Regions from separate parts of the Halomonas sp. FeN2 genome, predicted to be linked through region 3. Evidence: predicted binding sites of a transcription regulator. Region 3 holds the regulator's gene; each other region holds the start of a gene.

Region 1 (3,176 bases), 590 kb from region 3:
TGCTTAGAGCAGGCATTCGGCTTCCTTTGCAGCTAATTTATGCGCGTGCTGCCTAGCTTAAATGAATAAATCCTGCTGCGCGCGTGGTGGGCGAAAATCCCGGGTGTTTAAGCCCTGCTCGGTGCGATCCTGCATGTTCCACTGGCGGCTGGCGCGGGCAAAGCGTTGCGCAATTAAATCAGCAAATACCCCTTCACCGCGAAAGCGCTTACCAAACTTGGCATCGTACGCCTTACCGCCACGGCACTGACGCATTAGGCTCATCACTTTCGCCGCGCGCTCCGGGTAGTGGGCTTCTAACCAGGCTTCAAATAGCGGCGCCACTTCATAGGGTAAGCGCAGCAGCATCCAGGCGGCGGTTCGCGCTCCTGCACGGCTGGCGGCTTCCAATAGCTTTTCAATCTCATGATCGGTTAGCCCCGGAATAACTGGCGAAATTAGCGCACCCACTGGAATGCCCGCTGTATTCAGTTCACGAATCGCCCGCAAGCGCGCCTGAGGCGATGCCGCCCGTGGCTCTAATGTGCGTTTCAATTGGGCATCCAGGCTGGTCAAACTGACAAACACACGCACCAGCCGGTGCTCGGCCATTTCCGCCAGAAGCTCTAAATCGCGCAGTACCAAGGTGCTTTTAGTCACCAGCGTTACCGGATGGCGACACTCCAGTAGCAGCTCCAGCAAACGGCGGGTGGTTTGGTAGGTGGCCTCTAACGGCTGATAGCAGTCTGTGTTGCCGGAAAGGTTGATCGGGCGGCACACGTAATTGGGGTGGCACAGCTCTTCGGTTAACCGCTCCACTAAACCGCTACGGGCAATCAGCTTGGTTTCAAAATCCAGCCCTGGCGATAAGTCCCAGTAGGCGTGAGAAGGGCGGGCATAGCAGTAAACGCAGCCATGCTCACAGCCGCGATACGGGTTCAGCGAGCGATCAAAAGGTAAATCTGGCGAGCGATTCCACGACAAAGCACTTTTGCTCACCTCCTCACGCACTTCGGTGGCGATAGTCGTAGAGGCCTCTTCCCGCCACCAGCCGTCATCTTCCGCCTCGCTGCGGGTGGGCGCAAAACGGTTGTGCGGGTCGTACGTTGCCCCGCGACCTTTACGCACGGCTGACACATGAGACGCTTGTTCGGGAGTCGTCATTGGCCACCTCACCTCTAAACGCTATTGATGCATGTATATGGTTATATATACAGTATATGGCGTTTATAAAAAGACGCAAGCAGAGGGGTAGGGGCTTAAATGCTAAATTCGGGGGATGAACAGACGCTCTGTTATTTCATACTCTTAACTAGGGCCTGTTGGCGTTTCACTCACGGCCAAGCTGGCGCCCATATTGAAAGAGGCGATATGACCTATGGAGCTGCAACCACATTTTGAGCTGATGGCATCCTATAACCAGTGGATGAACACCAAGGTATACGATGCTGCCAGCAGGCTGACGACCGCTGAGCTTAACGAAGAGCGTGGAGCTTTCTTCGGTTCGATTTTTGGCACGCTAAATCATGTTGTGGTCGCCGATACCATTTGGCTTAAACGGTTTGCAGCGCATCCCGCGTCTAGCGCAAGAACGCTTGCGGTAATAGTCGACCTCCCTGCGCCACAGCGGCTTGATGAATTGATGTTTGATGACTTGGAAGGCCTGAAAGCGCATCGCCGATGGCTTGATACTGTAATTATTAACTGGGTGGGCGCGCTAACTGATGACGATTTGAGTACCACGCTGAGTTATCACAACACTAAAGGAGTGGCCTCAAAGCGACGCTACTCAAGCCTGATTCTCCACTTCTTCAATCACCAAGCCCACCACCGCGGGCAGGCATCTACTTTATTCTCCCAAGCCGGTGTAGATATTGGTGTCACCGATCTGCTGGCGCTGATTCCGGATGAGGCTTCAATATAATGGTTGACCACCTTTCTGGTAGAAAACGGTAAAGAGAGAAAGCCCAGGCATATTAGATTTATGTATACTGAAGGTCATTGATAGCGGTGGCTTACATTGAAAGGTGTCACATTAATTACAGTAGCTGCGAGCACTAGATGATCAAGCTAGAAAAACTTAATGCATCGGATATCCCCGTGCTGCGCAGTATCACAGTACACGATGATCAGGTGAAGTTTGTGGGAACTGCTAAGGACTTTCTCGCTGATAAAAATGAATCTACGCATCTGCATGTGATAAAACACAATGATCAGTTGATCGGGTGCTTCAAAATCGATATAGCCTACGCTGATGATTATGATTTTTGCACTGAAGGCAGCATAGGCTTGCGCACGTTTCTCATTGACGCCAGTCAGCAGGGCAGAGGGCTCGGAACTTCGGCGGTAAAAGCGCTGTTTCCCTATCTAAAAGAAAACTATGCGAACTACCCACGCCTCTATCTAACAGTGAACTGTAAGAACCCAGCGGCATACACCTGTTACCAAAAGGCGGGCTTTCATGAGACAGGTGAGCAATATCTGGGTGGGGCTGCGGGGCCTCAACATATTATGTACTGGGACATCCAATGATCAGTACGTCTACCACAAGCGGTAGAAAGTTCGTTCTGACTCTCATGCAAAAACGAACGCCTTGGTTCTTTCAAACCAAGGCGTTGCTTTTCTATCGATTTACCAACCTATCCGTTCAACGCTTCTTCCGTGCTGGCTTTTTCTCGGCACTGGCCGGTGCGCTTTCCTTCTCACCGCTGCCACCATTGGGGAAGTGCGCACGCACCAGTTCCAGCAGGCCTTGAGTGGAGGTGTCGAAGTCAGCGGCGTTGGTGTCGATGCGCTCGCTGATTTCACCGGCGATGCGCTTGCCGAGTTGCACACCCCACTGGTCAAACGAGTTGATGTTCCAGATTACCCCTTGCACGAACACCTTATGTTCGTAGAGCGCGATTAGCGCGCCCAGGTTTTTCGGCGTTAGCTCATCCAGCAGTAGGGTGCTGGAAGGGCGGTTGCCGGGGCAGCTGTAGGGATCGTGTTGGCTTAGCTCTTTGCTATCCCCCTGGCTACCTTCCATAAAGGCGTTGGCCTGGGCGAGCATATTGGTCAGTAGGGCGAAGTGGTGGTCTTCCACGCCGGGCTCGGGCTTGAGCGAGGCAATAAAATCAATCGGCACGTAGCGGGTGCCCTGGTGCAGTAGCTGGAAGAAGGCGTGCTGGCCGTTGGAGCCGGTCTGGCCCCAGACA
Region 2 (3,176 bases), 1.9 Mb from region 3:
TTAGTCGCAGACCGTGAATCGCGGTTCGAAATATAAGCGCCCCTGAGCCATTTGGCCGAATTCCTGGTTAACAGAAGCTGTTAACTGAATTCGCCAAGTGGTTCAGGGGCGTTTGTTTTGCTATCTGCAGGTGTGCTGTATAGCTATGCGCTATCGCCATGCACAGAGGCGGCGTAAGTCACCCGCTCAATCAGTGCGGCGGGCGCTGGCTGGCGTGCAGCATTTCCCGTGCGTGGGCGAGGGTTTGGTCAGAAAGCGTGACACCGCCCAGCATACGCGCCAGTTCGCTGATGCGCCCCTGCTCGTCGAGTAGCGCCATCTGGGTCAGCGTTGTATCGCGCTTCGCCTGTTTCTCGATATGCAGGTGCTGGTGCGCCTGTGCTGCCACCTGAGGGAGGTGGGTCACGGTCATGACCTGGCCGTTTTCGCCCAGTTTGCGCAGTAGTTGGCCAACGATCTCTGCGGTGGCCCCCGAGATACCCACATCCACTTCGTCAAACACCAGGCTGGGCACCGTTGAGTGCGTCGCCGCGACCACTTGAATCGCCAGACTAATCCGTGACAACTCACCGCCGGAGGCGACTTTGGTCAATGGGCGAGCGGGCTGGCCGGGGTTGGCGCTAATCAAAAACTGCACGCGATCAAGGCCTTCAGGGGAGGGCGCGTCTTTCGCGGTGACTTCCACTTCAAAATGAGCTTTGCCCATGGCCAAAAAGCCCAGCTGCTGCTGCACCTCTTTACCCAAGCGAAGCGCGGCTTTTTGACGGCTCTCGCTGAGTTTTTTTGCCCCTTGGCGGTAGCTCTCGCGTAGCTCGACAACCCGTGCACTGAGTGCCTCCAGGTCATTGCCACCCTCTTCTAGCTGCGCGACTTCCCGCTGTAGCTCAGCATGCAGGGCGCATAGCTCTTCAGGAGCAACGTGGTGCTTGCGGGCAATTCGATGGACGTCGGTCATTCGCTCTTCAACCCAGGCGAGCCGCTCAGGGTCTAATTCGGTGGTGCTGGCAAGGCGATTGAGTTCGCTGGAGGCCTCTTCCACTTGAATGCGCGCATCGCTCAGCATGGCAAGGGTGTTTGCCAGGGTGCCTTTGTCACTGCCTGGCAGCGCACTTAAGTGGGCGAACGCTTGGTTGAGCAAAGAGAGCGCGCCGCCCTCGTCGCTGGCGCAGCAGTCGGCGGCAAACTGGGTTTCGCGCAGGGTCTCTTCCGCGTGAGCCAGGGTGTGCTGCTCCTCTTCTAGCGTGGTTAATTCACCCTCCGCTAAACCGAGCTGATCCAGTTCTTCTACTTGGTAGCGCAGCAACTGCCGTTTGGCCTCAACTTCACTGCCTTCTTCGCTTAGCTTCTTCAACTGACGACGCGCGCTGCGCCACTCCCGGAACGTTTCGGCTAATTGAGCGGTGGCATCGTTTAGGCCGGCGTAATCGTCCAGCAGGGCGAGGTGGGTCTCTTCACGCATCAGCGCATGGTGGGCATGCTGTCCATGAATCTGAATCAGCTGCTCGCCGAGGGATTTTAAGTCAGAGATAGTCGCGGGGTGGCCGTTAATCCACGCCTTGGAGCGGCCGTTGGCGGTGACCACGCGGCGCAGCAAGCACTCTTCTGCTGGGAGCTCCCGTGCCGTTAGCCACTCGACGGCGGCGGGCAGGTGCTGAATATCGAAACGTGCGGAGAGATCCGTACGCTCCCGGCCGTGGCGCACACTTCCAGCGTCGGCACGCTCGCCCAGGCAGAGCCCGAGGGCGCCTAACAGGATCGATTTGCCCGCGCCGGTTTCCCCGGTAATCGCAGTCATACCGCCGGTCAAGTCGAGTTCCAAGTGATCGACAATGGCGAAATCTTGAATAGCTAGCTGAGTAAGCATGGCGCCTCCTGAGGCGATACAGCATAGAAGCTGGATACTTATCCAATAGTTGTTGATTTATACAGTAGTTAATAACTCACTTCAATGCACCTCTTGAGATGGAATTTATGGCCCCCATATAGCGTGCATGATCAGTCAAAGCTAGTGACTTAAAGCTTACTTCTTTGCGCGCCGCCCGCGTGGCCGCGCTCTACTTTTTAGGAGCACAACATGGCGAAAGAACCGCAAACACCAATGGACGATGAGCTGGCCCGCCACGAGCATGAAGCCGAAGGCGCTGAACAAGCGGCTGAGAAGGTCGCTGAAGAGCGCTTGATGGAGGGTGAGTTGGAAGGATTGATCAATGACGAAGAGGCGCTAGAGGACAGCGTCGACAACCCGGAAGCGGAAATGCTGGCAGCCCAAGTGGGCGAGTTAGAGCAGAGCTTGGCCGAAGCCAAGGATCAAGCCCTGCGCGCCGCCGCTGAAGCGCAAAACGTGCGCCGCCGTGCTGAGCAGGAGGCCGAGAAAGCGCGCAAGTTTGCCCTGGAAAAGTTCGTTAAAGAGCTGCTGCCGGTGGTGGATAGCCTGGAAAAAGCACTTGAGACCATGGAAGAGGGGGCATCGGAAGTTCACCGCGAAGGTGTCTCCATGACCTTGAAGATGCAGCTGGATGTGCTCAATAAGTTCGGCGTTGAAAGCATTGAGCCACACGGTGAGCCCTTCGACCCCCAGGTGCACGAAGCCATGACCATGGTGCCTAACCCGGATCTCGATCCGAACACCGTGATGGACGTTATGCAGAAAGGCTATTTGCTCAATGGACGCCTGGTGCGCCCGGCAATGGTTGTAGTGAGTAAAAAAGCCGATTAAGCCACTGGCGGCACAGAGTTTGAAATAAGAGTGTGAAAAAAGCCCTTGAAATGTCAGCGGCGGCCCCCAAATAAAGAGCAACCCCGCGGGGAAACCCGCAGACAAGCTTTAAAGACTAAATTTTCAGTTTTGTAACAACCGAATTCGAGGTATTGCTATGGGACGTATAATTGGTATCGACCTGGGCACCACTAACTCTTGTGTGGCCGTGCTCGATGGTGACAGCGCTAAAGTTATTGAAAACGCCGAAGGCGGCCGTACGACGCCGTCTATCATCGCTTATACCGATGATGGTGAAACGCTGGTCGGTCAGGCGGCTAAACGTCAGGCCGTTACTAACCCAGAAAACACCCTGTACGCCATCAAGCGTCTGATTGGCCGTCGCTTTAAAGACGACGTTGTCCAGAAAGACATCAAGATGGTGCCGTACAAAATCAGCGAAGCTGATAACGGTGACGCT
Region 3 (3,176 bases):
TTAGTTAACGCTCATCAACCCTAGAGGCCGCCATGTCATTTGCGCAAAGTGTACTAGCGCCCTGGGCGCTGCTGCTCACCTGGCTACTCTCGCTGGGCGTGATAGCGTGGACACTTTGGCGGCGGCCCTGGCAGGTATTGATCGAGGATACCGCGCTTCAGCACCGCTGGTTAGGCGCCACGCTGGCGGTGATGCTTATGTGGCAGCTTCGCGCGCAGGCGGTTGATTGGCTAACGCTGCACCTTGTCTTTACGGTATTGATGACACTGGTTTTTAAAGCGCCGTTAGCGCTGATCAGCAACGTGCTGATCAATATCGCCATGGTGGTGATTGGTCGCAATGAATGGATGTTGTTGGGGGCAAATGTGCTGGTTACCGGGATCGTTCCGGCGGCCGTTATTGGCACGGTATGGCGGCTGGTAGATCGCCGCCTGCCGGATAACTTGATGGTCTTTCTGTTTGCCTGCGGTTTTTTCGGCGCGGCGCTGGCAACGCTAGGGGGAGGTCTGGCGGCGGTAGTGCTGATTATCGTCGCAGGGACTGACCCTGAGGCGATCTACCTTGCCCAGGAGTACGCGCGCTTCCTGCCCTTGTTAATGCCTTCAGAGGCGTTTATTACCGGCATGCTGCTAAGTATTTTATTGGTCTATCACCCTAACTGGGTGGCCACCTTCAATGACCACCGCTATATCGACATGCAATAGTGTGGGGGCTAGCAGCCTGTCGGGCTTGACCGATCGTCGCGAGAAGCACGGATTTTGAGCCAAATTTATCGATCGATTGAGGCGAATAGCGCGCTATTTAACGAAATCGATCGAATAAAGTTGGCCAAAATACCGGGATTCGCAGTAGATCAGTGTTAAGTCCGACAGGCTGCTAGCCGAGTGCCTGGCCGTTACCGCCTCGAATCACTCCGACTCCAACGCCTTCGATATCGAGGGATTGGGAGCGCAGGTCGATTTCAATGGGCGCAAAATCAGGGTTCTCTGCAAACAGCGTCACTTGATGCCCCTGGCGTTTGAAGCGTTTAACCGTTACTTCATCGTCTAAGCGGGCAACCACGATCTGGCCATCGCGCACTCGTTCGGTGCGATGAACCGCCAATAAATCACCCTCCAAAATGCCAATATCCTTCATGGAAAGCCCGCGCACACGCAGCAGGTAGTCAGCTTTGGGCGTGAAGTACTCAGCCGGCAGGGGGCAGTAACGATCAATATGTTCAGCGGCTAAAATGGGGCTTCCAGCGGCCACCTCACCGATCACTGGCAGGCCAGCGGGCAGGGGTTCAACGTTGGCAGCGGGTAACGCGGTGACTGCGCTATCGAGGGTCTCTTGAGGTTCCTGGTTGGGCAGGCGAATGCCTCGAGACGTGTTGCGGATAATGCGAATAACGCCTTTGCGTTCCAGCGCGCGCAGGTGCTCTTCAGCCGCATTGGGGGAGCGGAAGCCGAGTGCTTTGGCAATCTCAGCACGGGTAGGAGGGTAGCCAAATTCGCCCATAGTCTTAACGATAAAATCAAACACGTGCTGTTGGCGAGCGGTTAGCGGACGCGACATACCAGACTCCATAAATAGTGAATAGACAGTAACAAGCTAAATGTCGACTTAATCAATAAGTGTTTAAGTATACAGTATGTTCCTCTGTCCAGTATATGGCCTGTCAGTGCCTATCGACTATGTCTATACAATTTTCCTAAGAAACCTCTGATTAACTATTGCGCTCGACCATACGGCGTTAAAAATCGCCTCAAAATGCTCATTTACAACCCGTAAACTCCGCTTTTTCGTTGATTTTTGCCTTGTCTGGTCTTCGCTCATTACGTTAAACAGAGGCCCCTTAATCGTTTGAAACTAAGTTTCTGCTTATTTAACCTGCCACATTTTGTCAGTAAATCAAGCGTTGAGCCCACCAAGGTTATGGCATAGTATTTTGCTATGTTTTAAACACCTGTTTCCCTGGAGAGCGACATGGCTCAATCTGATACGGTGACCCGTATACTCGATACTGCTGAGGTGCTGTTTGCAGAGCGGGGTTTTGCCGAAACTTCGCTGCGCAACATCACTAGCAAAGCGCGCGTTAACCTGGCCGCTGTTAATTACCATTTTGGTTCCAAAAAAGCCCTGATTCAGGCCGTTTTTTCCCGCTATTTGGATCCTTTTACTCAGCGTTTTCATACCGCGCTGGATGAGCTGGAAGGCCAACACGCTGGTCGTGTTATTCCACTTGAAACACTGCTCGAAACCATGGCCACCACCGTTCTTGCGGTACCCGCCGAACGTAATAGCTTAAAAGTGTTCATGCGCTTGCTCGGTCTTGCCTACAGCCAGGCACAGGGGCATCTCAGGCGCTATATCCAGCAAGAGTATGGTGATGTGTTTACCCGCTTCACCGAGCTTGTACGTAAAGCAACGCCGGATCTGCCTGACGCTGAGCGCTTTTGGCGGCTACACTTTATGCTTGGGACGGTAATATTTACCCTTTCTGGCCTCGATGCACTGCGCGATATCGCGGAGAAGGATTACCACGAACAGGTCTCGGTGCGTGATTTGGTCAGACGCTTGCTTCCTGTCGTTGTGGCTGCCATGAATGCGCCGTTACCCATGACCCTTGAAGAAGCCAAACCTGAAGAAGGAAAACATGCGAACGCCTACGCTAGCTGAGCTACCTCCCACTGAGAATATCTGGCTGGAGATTGATACTACCCAACAGGCGCTGCGCTGTTGGCGAGGGCCTAAAGTGCTCCATGAGTGTGCAATCTCCTCCGGTGCTGCTGGAAGCGGGGAGCGCAATGGCAGTGGTAAAACGCCCCACGGCTGGCATTATGTGCGAGCCGCTATTGGTGGAGACATGCCCGAAAATGCGGTGTTTCGCGGTCGTCGCTGGACGGGCGAGACCTTTTCGCCCGAACTCGCCAAAGAGCATCCTGAGCGTGATTGGATTTTGACCCGCATACTGTGGCTGTGTGGCTTGGAAAAAGGCGTGAACCGCGGTGGTCAGGTGGACTCGCAAAGGCGCTATATCTACCTGCACGGGACGCCGTATGAAGAGCCTATGGGAGTAGCTGCGTCCCACGGCTGTATTCGTGTACGCAATCCTGATCTGCTCTATATCTTTTCGTTAGCGTTGCCGGGAACACCTGTTTGGTTGCACGGTGGCCGCCAATCCTTTGATTGAC
Region 4 (3,176 bases), 1.4 Mb from region 3:
TGGCGGTGCCGATGGGCCGACCTCCATCTACGTCTCCAGCGTGCTGGCGCCGGAGCTGCTGGGTGCTATCGCGGTGGCTGCCTACGCCTATATGGCCTTGGTGCCGCTGATACAGCCACCCATCATGCGTCTGCTGACCACCGACAAAGAACGTCAAATCAAGATGACCCAGCTGCGTCCTGTTTCCAAGCTGGAAAAAGTGGTCTTCCCGCTGATGCTGTTGATTTTGGTCGCGCTGTTTCTGCCCGATGCAGCACCGCTGCTGGGTATGTTCTGCTTCGGTAATCTGATGCGTGAGTGCGGCGTAGTCGAACGCTTGTCGGATACTGCGCAAAACGCCTTGATCAATATCGTGACGATTATTCTGGGGCTGTCGGTAGGCTCCAAGCTGATGGCCGAGAGCTTTCTGGCGTTTGAGACGCTGGGGATATTAGGTCTGGGCATTGTCGCCTTTGGTATCGGCACGGCTGCCGGAGTATTGATGGCCAAGTTGATGAACCTGGTGAGCAAAATGCCCATCAACCCATTGATCGGTGCCGCGGGCGTTTCCGCCGTGCCTATGGCGGCGCGGGTGGCGAATAAGGTGGGGTTGGAGTCCAACCCGCATAATTTCCTGCTGATGCACGCCATGGGCCCCAATGTGGCCGGTGTTATTGGCTCGGCAGTCGCAGCCGGGGTAATGATTAAATACCTGGGTTAATACTTAATGGGCTAATGCTTAACGAGTGACCAAATGAGCGCGGCGTACTGACACTTTCAGTATGCCGCGTTTTTTTGATGGGCTATTTCGATGGGTTATTTCGATGGGCTATCTAGTGAGTGAGAATGTCGATAGCGCTCTTCAGGCGGTTTTCTAACGGGGCAAGATCAAGCGGACAGTCCCTTGGCCAGCCTATGGTCAGGCGAACGCCATCACCATCGTAGTTGGCTTGCTCAATAGGGATGTCGTGCTCTTCGCACCAGGCGCGGGCAATCGCTTCATTGGCAAAGGTAAGGCGCAGAGTGTAGGTGTCGCGCTCAACCACTTCCCGGGTAGCAAGTGTCTCAAGGGCATGGCTAACTGCCTGAGCGTAGGCGCGGGCTAAGCCGCCGGTGCCGAGCTTGGTGCCGCCAAAATAACGAATGACCACACAGCCGATCTGGCCCAGTTGGCTCCCCTGGAGTACCTGATACATGGGGCGGCCAGCGGTGCCGCCAGGCTCGCCATCATCGGAAAAGCCAATCAGGTTTTGCTCGCCGGGTGGCCCGGCAATGTAGGCAGTGCAGTGGTGGCTGGCATTAGGGTGCGCGGTTTTTGCCGCATTCAGCAGATTAGTGAATGCGTTAATATCGGGAGCGTGGCAGATCCAGGTGATAAATTGGCTTTTTTCGACTTCGATGTCGGCCGTATGCCATGACTCTGTGGGTAGCTCGGGAACCCGATAGCGCATTAATGCTCCGTGAAGGTAGTCTCACTTTTCACACCCATTACCATGCCGAGTACCTGAATATCCCGGTTGTGCAAAAATAGCGCTGGCTGCAAAGTATCTTCTGGCCATAGCTCTACGCCAAAGCGGCTGATAGTGAGCTGTCTCAAGGCGATTGTTTGCTGGTTTATTTCGGCAACGGCAGTTTCTGTCTGGGTATCGTGTTGATATCGCCGGATAATAATGACATCGCCATCGAACAAGTTGCAATCACACAGTGCATTGCCACGCACTTTGAGTGCATAGGTGTTGCGTCGGGTAACGCTAGGTGCCATCGCGTAAGGGCGCGGTGCAGGTTGTCTACGGCCGAACGTAGCGGTAGGTGCTGCCATCGATAGGGTCATTATGAAATCTCCATTGCATGTTCTTTCATACAGTGGTTTTCATTGTAGACCTGTTTTTGCATACAGTGCTAGAGGTAATTGGTCTTAAGGCATCTTGACGGAGATCACGCTGCGACCCAGCGCCGCATTGTGTGAGTGGCGAGAAAGGGGCTTTACGTGTAGAGTTCGACGCGAAATCAATATGCCAGGAGAGACGCTTGAGCCTGTGTCTACAAGCCCGACAGCTTGCCTGTGAACGCGACGACCGCTGGCTGTTTCAAGGGTTGGATTTGGAGATTCGCAGCGGTCAAATAGTGCGAATTGAAGGGCCCAATGGCAGTGGTAAAACCAGCCTGCTGAAAATTCTCTCCGGGCAGCTCAGTGACTACCAGGGCGAATTGTTCTGGAATGGCGCTGCGATGAAAGAAGCGCGTGAACATTTTCTCGCGAATTTACTCTATTTAGGACATGCACCGGGCGTTAAATCAGGGCTTTCCCCGTTAGAAAATCTAGCCTGGTATCAGGCCCTAAGCGGAGAGAGCAGTAATGAAGAGCAGCGCTTAGAAGCCCTTGAGCGGGTTGGATTGGCAGGCTTTGAAGATGTGCCCGCAGGGCAGCTCTCGGCAGGCCAACAGCGCCGTGTTGCCCTGGCGCGCTTAACGTTAACGCCGCGCGCCCTATGGGTACTGGATGAACCCTTTACCGCGATAGATCGACACGGCGTCGCTGATCTAGAGGAACAGCTGGTTGCCCATGCTCAGGCAGGGGGCTGCGTGCTGGTAACGACACACCACGAGTTAACCGCTTCACCGTTGCTCAGACGGATATCCCTAGGGTAGAAAGCAGGACTATCTCAGTTGGAAATAGCGGCTTAAATAACTCTCAACAACGTGGTGCCAGGGGAGGTTGAAGCGAGGGTCTTTTGTCATGGACGACAAAAGTAGCGCCCAAGGAGGGGTTTACAGCGCCCTCGCGGAAACCTTCACTGGTACCGATGCTTATCTAGGGGAGAGGAGAGAGGGTTGCACAGCTCTTTACATGGCGCTTCAAATAGCTCTTCACATGGCTCTTCACAAAGCTCGGAGACCCCTCAACAGGTTTCAGCAGTGCCACTGCGTGAGCATAATGGTGGGCTAATGACCGCAGTGAAGGCCACGCTTGTGCGTGACTTAACGCTATTGCTAAGACGCCGTGGCGAAGTGCTCAACCCGCTGGTGTTTTTTGCCCTGGTGATCACGCTGTTCCCGATCGCTATTTCGCCCGACCCTGAGCTGTTAGCGGTGATTGCTCCAGGTTTGCTGTGGGTCGCAGCTTTGTTAGCCGCGCTGCTTTCACTGGATAGCCTGTTTCGTAGCGATTATGACGATGGCAGTTTGGAGCAACTGCT

What was found. The regulator LexA, encoded in region 3, represses DNA repair genes until DNA is damaged. The targets are predictions, from matches to a motif close to TACTGTNTANNTANACAGTA.
Region 1: KF947_RS02630 (PA0069 family radical SAM protein) is a predicted target of LexA. The motif match lies at 1,179-1,198, and genes of this name have one in related genera.
Region 2: recN (DNA repair protein RecN) is a predicted target of LexA. The motif match lies at 1,912-1,931, and genes of this name have one in related genera.
Region 4: KF947_RS15415 (LexA family protein) is a predicted target of LexA. The motif match lies at 1,859-1,878, and genes of this name have one in related genera.

What each region holds. Positions count from the first base shown of each region.
Region 1 is NZ_CP074200.1:551,147-554,322, reverse strand. It holds gene KF947_RS02635 (winged helix-turn-helix domain-containing protein) at 1-16, opposite strand, end outside; gene KF947_RS02630 (PA0069 family radical SAM protein) at 58-1,143, opposite strand; gene KF947_RS02625 (DinB family protein) at 1,358-1,903, shown strand; gene KF947_RS02620 (GNAT family N-acetyltransferase) at 2,041-2,511, shown strand; gene pgi (glucose-6-phosphate isomerase) at 2,627-3,176, opposite strand, start outside.
Region 2 is NZ_CP074200.1:2,865,359-2,868,534, forward strand. It holds gene recN (DNA repair protein RecN) at 191-1,864, opposite strand; gene grpE (nucleotide exchange factor GrpE) at 2,075-2,716, shown strand; gene dnaK (molecular chaperone DnaK) at 2,874-3,176, shown strand, end outside.
Region 3 is NZ_CP074200.1:4,750,528-4,753,703, forward strand. It holds gene purU (formyltetrahydrofolate deformylase) at 1-8, shown strand, start outside; gene KF947_RS21925 (energy-coupling factor ABC transporter permease) at 33-704, shown strand; gene lexA (transcriptional repressor LexA) at 877-1,557, opposite strand; gene KF947_RS21935 (TetR/AcrR family transcriptional regulator) at 1,969-2,661, shown strand; gene KF947_RS21940 (L,D-transpeptidase) at 2,639-3,175, shown strand.
Region 4 is NZ_CP074200.1:3,331,510-3,334,685, forward strand. It holds gene KF947_RS15405 (sodium ion-translocating decarboxylase subunit beta) at 1-700, shown strand, start outside; gene KF947_RS15410 (IMPACT family protein) at 813-1,430, opposite strand; gene KF947_RS15415 (LexA family protein) at 1,430-1,810, opposite strand; gene ccmA (cytochrome c biogenesis heme-transporting ATPase CcmA) at 2,008-2,628, shown strand; gene ccmB (heme exporter protein CcmB) at 2,926-3,176, shown strand, end outside.